Regions from separate parts of the Formivibrio sp. oc-25 genome, predicted to be linked through region 2. Evidence: predicted binding sites of a transcription regulator. Region 2 holds the regulator's gene; the other holds the start of a gene.
The links. The regulator NrdR, encoded in region 2, represses ribonucleotide reductase genes. The targets are predictions, from matches to a motif close to AAANACNATATATNGTNTTT.
Positions count from the first base shown of each region.

Region 1: AC0KVQ_RS03665 (ribonucleoside triphosphate reductase) is a predicted target of NrdR. The motif match lies at 1,711-1,730, and genes of this name have one in related genera.

Region 1 is NZ_JBVVOL010000004.1:18,654-22,072, forward strand. It holds gene AC0KVQ_RS03660 (DUF3369 domain-containing protein) at 1-1,275, opposite strand, end outside; gene AC0KVQ_RS03665 (ribonucleoside triphosphate reductase) at 1,763-3,419, shown strand, end outside.
Region 2 is NZ_JBVVOL010000018.1:8,831-12,249, reverse strand. It holds gene AC0KVQ_RS11915 (riboflavin synthase) at 31-633, opposite strand; gene ribD (bifunctional diaminohydroxyphosphoribosylaminopyrimidine deaminase/5-amino-6-(5-phosphoribosylamino)uracil reductase RibD) at 644-1,762, opposite strand; gene nrdR (transcriptional regulator NrdR) at 1,786-2,238, opposite strand; gene glyA (serine hydroxymethyltransferase) at 2,362-3,419, opposite strand, start outside.

The sequences.
Region 1 (3,419 bases), on a different contig from region 2:
AATGCGCGGACGGGCATCCTTGAACAGCTGGTAACCGAGTTCGGCATGGCCATCCATGATCTTGCGTTCTTCGGAATTCAGCTTTCCGGGTTTGTTCAGCACGGCATCGGGAATGGCGACCTTGCCGGCATCGTGCAGCGGGCTGGCGGCGTGAATCATCCAAGCCTCTTCATCAGAAAGCCCTAACTTCTTGGCAATCAACCAGCAATATTCCGCCATGCGCCGGATATGGTTGCCGGTATCGGGCGAGCGGCGCTCGATCACTTCGGATAGCTGACAGATGACAGTGCGTTGTGTATCTTCGATTTCATGCGAGAGCATCAGGTTTTCATAGGCAATCGAGACATTGCGGCAGAACAGCTCCACCAGTCCGGTATCCGGATGCGACAGTGCCACCGGGCCATCGATGATCAGCAGATTGACCGGCCCGTGCGGCGATTTGAAAAAGCCGATGAAATGGTCCTGGCCATAGATGCTGCGCTCTTCACTGATGGCACGATTGATCGAATCCCGGAAATGCTCCAGTTCGCCATTTTCGAGATCGTTCCCGCATAGTTGCTGGTAACCGCCAGTGGCATACATGACCTTGATTTCGCCATCGTGCCCGGTCAGTGCGGTCAGGCCGCCATGAACGACGACGTAAAGCGCATCCTGCTCGAAGAACAGCAGGGCTTGCAGTTGTTCAAGCACGCCTTGCGCAAACTGATCGAGTGATTGCTGACGGAAGATGGTGCTGGATGCCTCGATGACTTTCAGCAGGCCGCGCCGGTTGGCATCCAGCATCGAGCGCTGGTGCTCGATGAGCATGATGTCGTTGTAGGAGCGCAGCGACCCGAGCACGGCGGTGAACAGCTTGTCGCGCGTGAGTTCGGTCTTGGCCTTGTAGTCGTTGATGTCGTAGGTTTCGATGACCTGGCGTTCCGGCGCGACACCGGGCTGGCCGGTACGCAGGATGATGCGGACACGATGGTTGTGCAATTCCTCGCGAATGATGCGGGCGACTTCCAGGCCGGCATTTTCCGATTCCATGACGACATCAAGCAGAACCAGCGCAATATCATCGCGACTACGCAAGGTATCCAGTGCTTGCTGGCCGGTATAGCAGTTGATTAGCTCGAGCGGGCGGCCAAGGAAATCGATATTGCCCAGTGCCAGCCGCGTGACCTGGTGCACATCCGGCTCGTCATCGACCACCAGCACCCGCCACGGCGGCTCCTTGTTGGCGCTGGTTTCTACGGTATCTTCCTCGAGCCAGTTGTCGTCTTCCTGATCCATATTTCCCGCCTTTGACCGTCATGCCCAATCCGGTTTTCCATGCCTCCGAACTTGTTCACGATCTGTCGCGAGAAGCCGTCAGCGGAGTGAAGAGCAGCGCAAAAACCGGAATGTACAAGTAGTACATGAGGATTTTGAGCAGCGCATGAGCCCCGATCACGGCTTCGCAGCAAGATCGTGAATACGTTCTCAGTGTAGACCGGCCGACTGGGCTTTGCGGTCTTTAATGGAAACCGGCCAAGGTGAGCACGATTCCAGATCGGATATGTTTTGCCTGTTTTTTGAGCAGTTGGTGCCGTAGCCAGCGGATTGCCACGCATCCTGCCGGTGCATCTGTCGATATCTCTGGGGATAAGCTGGGAATGCTTTGGGAAGTGTCGAGTCAGGAATTGATCATCATCAATCGCACTTTATTTGGTGTCGCGATGGGTGAGTTGGCACAATATATTGTGTTTCTATACGGAGGAAAACCACTAGAGGAGGGGCGATGGACAGGCAGCCGCAATACATTCTCAAGCGTGACGGTCGAGTTGTGCCGTTTGATATCAGGAAGATTGCCGCTGCCCTGGCCAAAGCCGGTGCCGTTACCGGCGAGTTCGACGAAGCCAAGGCCGATCGCCTGGCCCTGCTTGTGGTCGAACAACTGCCGCGCGATATCACCCCTGCCATTGAAACCATCCAGGACGTGGTCGAAGAAACGCTGCTCGGCCTGCATCACATCAAGACCGCCCGCGCCTATATTGCCTACCGCAGCCAGCACGCACGCTTGCGCAATGACATCCGTACCGTGGTGGATGTCGAATCGAGCATCAACGAATACCTCGATCAATCCGATTGGCGCGTGCATGCCAACGCCAACCAGGGGTGGAGCCTTGGCGGCATGATCCTGAATACTTCCGGCAAGGTGATCGCCAATTACTGGCTCAATCATGTCTACCCGCCGGAAATCGGCGCGGCGCATCGTTCGGGTGCCCTGCATATCCATGATCTCGACATGCTGTCGGGCTATTGTGCCGGCTGGTCGTTGCGCCGCCTGCTGCATGAAGGCTTCAATGGCGTGCAGGGCAAGGTGGAAGCCAAGCCGCCCAAGCATTTTTCCGCCGCCGTGGGGCAGATCGTCAATTTTCTTGGCACCTTGCAAAACGAATGGGCCGGTGCGCAGGCGTTCAGCTCGTTCGATACCTATATGGCGCCATTCGTGCGCACCGACAAGCTGAGCTATACCCAGGTCAAACAATTCATTCAAGAGTTGATCTACAACCTGAACGTGCCGAGTCGCTGGGGTACGCAAACGCCGTTTACCAACCTGACTTTCGACTGGATCTGTCCGGAAGATCTGCGCGAGCAGATTCCGTATGTCGGCGGCGAGGAAATGCCGTTCACCTATGGCGAGCTGCAGGCCGAGATGGACATGATCAACCGCGCTTATATCGAAGTGATGATGGAGGGTGATGCCAAGGGCCGCGTGTTCACCTTCCCGATCCCGACCTACAACATCACCGACGATTTCCCGTGGGATCACCCGAATACCGATCTGCTGTTCGAGATGACGGCCAAATATGGCCTGCCCTATTTCCAGAATTTCCTGAATTCCGATCTGGAACCGCAGATGGTGCGTTCGATGTGCTGCCGCCTGCAGCTCGATCTGCGCGAGTTGTTGAAACGCGGCAACGGACTGTTCGGCTCGGCCGAGCAGACCGGCTCGCTTGGGGTGGTGACACTCAACTGTGCCCGCATCGGTTTTGAATTCAAGGGCGACGAACATGGCCTGTTTGCGCGCGTCGACGAATTGCTCGAGCTTGCCAGGCAGTCGCTGGAAATCAAGCGCAAGATCGTCGAGCGCCTGATCCAGTCGGGCCTCTACCCGTACACCAAGCGTTACCTTGGCACCTTGCGCAATCATTTCTCCACCATCGGTGTGAATGGCATCAACGAAATGGTTCGCAACTTTACGCAGGATCAGGACGACATCACGACGCAGGCCGGGCATGCCCTTGCCGTGAAGCTGCTCGATCATATCCGCGCCAAAATGACCGAATTCCAGGAAGAAACCGGCCACCTTTACAATCTGGAAGCCACGCCAGCCGAAGGCACCACGTATCGCTTTGCCAAGGAAGACAAAAAGCGTTATCCGACTATCCTGC
Region 2 (3,419 bases):
ATGAAATCAATCGGATTTTTTGCTGCTTCACTATTTGCCCAGCATGCGCTCGACATAGCGGGCGACCAGATCGATTTCCAGATTGACGCGATCCCCTGCCTGGATCGCGCCCAGCGTGGTCACGCTCAGGGTATGCGGAATGAGATTGATGGAAAACGCGCAACCGCCAGCAACATCCATCACACGGTTGGTAGTGAGCGAAACGCCGTTGACCACAACCGAGCCCTTGGCCGCCAGATAGCGACCAAGCTCTGCAGGCGCGAGGATGACCAATTCACGGTTTTCGCCTATCGGCTCGAACCGGATCACTTCGCCAACACCATCGACATGGCCGGATACCATATGCCCGCCCAGCATGTCTCCGAGTCGCATGGCTTTTTCCAGGTTGACCCGCTTACCGACCTCATCCAGCCCGCAAGTACAACGCAAAGACTCTTCCGAAACATCAATCTGGTACCGGTGTGCATCAAGCAGGCTGACCACAGTCATGCAGGCGCCGTTATGCGCAATGCTGTCACCCAGGCCGACATCAGACATATCCAGCTCCGGGGCATGGACGGTCAGATGTACGCCTCCCGGAAATGCCTCGACGTTTTCAATGGTACCCACTGCCTGAACAATACCTGTAAACATTTCAATCTCCTCAGGGCGCTGCCGTTGCCAGCAGCGTTGCAATAGCTGTAAAGCGCAATGACCATCTCATATCGGGCCCGACTGCCTGTTTTTCCACCTCCAGCGGGCATAATTTATCGGCCAGACTGGTCAGATTCAGCGTTGCAATGCCACGCGCCGGATCACCGATGATGACGGGTGCCTGATAGATGATCCATTCATCCACCAATCCGGCCAGGGCAAAGGCACCCGCCAACTCGGCCCCTGCCTCAACCGTCACTTCATTGCAACCACGCCTGCCCAGTTCATGCAGCAAGGCAGCAAGATCAACCTGACCCGCGTGATCAGGTAGGCAAAGAATCTCGGCGGCGGCCAGCTCCAGTGCCACACGACATTCAGCGCTATCCACTGCACAGACCACGAGTACGCCTGGTGTACGCAATAAGGCGGCATCGACCGGTGTGCGCAAATTGCTATCGAGCACCACCCGCAATGGCTGGCGCTCAACCGCAAAATCACGCACGGTCAGTTGCGGATCATCGGCCAGCACGGTGCCAATGCCTGTGAGCATGGCGCAACTGCGCGCGCGCAGGGTCTGCACATCGGCGCGGGATTCCGGGCTGGTAATCCATTTCGACTGCCCATCCGGCAAAGCCGTGCGGCCATCCAGGCTGCAACCCGTCTTGATTCGCAGCCATGGCCGGCCTCGGGTCATACGGCTGACAAAACCCTTGTTCAACTCAAGCGCTTCGGCTTCGCATAATCCGTTTGCTACGGCGATACCGGCACGCTCCAGCATGGCCAGCCCGCGTCCGGCCACCAGCGGATTGGGATCACGCATCGCCACCACCACGCGGGCAACGCCCGCCGCGACTAGGGCTTCGGCGCACGGTGGCGTGCGGCCATGATGACTGCACGGCTCCAGCGTGACATAAGCCGTCGCCCCGTTGGCCTGACTGCCGGCAGCGCGCAACGCATGCACTTCGGCATGCGGCTCCCCGGCCCGCTCGTGCCAGCCCTCGCCCACGACTTTCCCATCCTTGACCAGCACACAGCCCACGCGCGGATTGGGCGTGGTGGTGTTCAGGCCCTGGGCAGCCAATGCCAGTGCATGCTGCATATGGCGCAAGTCATCTTCAGAAAACGACACTCGCACCTGCGTTGCAGTAGCGGTCATTCCCTGGTGACCTCTCGGATAGCATCACGGAAATCATCCAGATCCTGGAAGGAGCGGTAGACCGAAGCAAATCGCACATAGGCCACCTTGTCGAGCTTGGCCAGCTCCTTCATCACCAGTTCACCGATCTGGCGCGACGGAATTTCGCGCTCGCCCAGCGTCAGCGTCTTTTGCACGATGCGCTCGATCGCCTCGTCGACCAGTTGCGTGGGCACCGGTCGCTTGTGCAGGGCGCGCTGAAAGCTGACCCGGATCTTTTCCTGGTCGAACTCCACGCGCTGGCCGTTTTGTTTGACCACTTGCGGCAAACGCACCTCGGCGGTTTCATAGGTGGTAAAGCGCTTGTCGCAGGCAGTGCAGCGACGGCGACGGCGAATCGCATCGCCTTCATCGGATACGCGCGAATCGACCACCTGGGTATCGGGACAACCACAGAAAGGACACTTCATCAGTCTTGCTCCCTGCCGCAATCCGGCAGCTGAAAAGCCATGCAATACTACAAATGATACAGGGTGGAGCAATGCCCCACCCTGTCTGGTCTTTCATTCTTTACCTGGTTTTACGGGCGCAGTTTACGCACCGTAAACCGGGAAACGTGCCGTCAATGCCTTCACCTTGGCCGCCACGGCTGCGATGTTGGCTTCGTCTTCCGGCTTGTCGAGCACATCGGCGATCAGGTTGGCCACCAGGATGGCTTCTTCTTCCTTGAAGCCACGGCTGGTAATTGCCGGCGAACCGATACGGATGCCGGAAGTCACGAACGGACTTTCCGGATCATTCGGGATCGAGTTCTTGTTAACAGTGATATGCGCCTTGCCCAGTACTGCGTCAGCGGCCTTGCCAGTTAGGCCCTTGGGGCGCAGGTCAACGAGGAATACGTGCGATTCGGTGCGGCCGGAGATGATGCGCAGACCACGCTCGGACAGCGTCTTGGCCATGGCGGCAGCGTTTTTCAGCACCTGTTCGGCGTATTCCTTGAATTCCGGCTGCAGCGCTTCCTTGAAGGCAACAGCCTTGGCTGCGATCACATGCATGAGCGGGCCGCCCTGCAATGCCGGGAAAACGCTGGAATTCAGCTGTTTCTCGTATTCGGCCTTGGCCATGATCACACCACCGCGCGGACCGCGCAGGGTCTTGTGGGTAGTAGAGGTCACGAAGTCGGCATGCGGCACAGGGTTCGGATACAGACCAGCGGCAACCAGGCCGGCATAGTGGGCCATGTCGACCATGAAATAGGCGCCAACCTTCTTGGCAATCTCGGCCATACGGGCCCAGTCAAAACGCAGGGCGTAGGCGGATGCACCACCGATCAGGAGCTTGGGCTTGTGTTCCAGCGCGATACGCTCCATCTCGTCGTAATCGATCTCCTCCTTATCGTTCAGGCCGTAAGGAACGATATTGAACAGCTTGCCCGACAGGTTGGCCGGCGAGCCGTGCGTGAGGTGGCCACCGTGACCGAGGTTCATGCCCATCACGGTATCACCCGGCTTCAGGAAGGCGAAGTACACAGCCTGGTTGGCTTGCGAGCCGGAATGCGGCTGCACGTTGGCGTATTCGGCACCAAACAGTTGCTTCAGGCGATCGATAGCCAGCTGCTCAACCACGTCAACATGCTCGCAACCACCGTAGA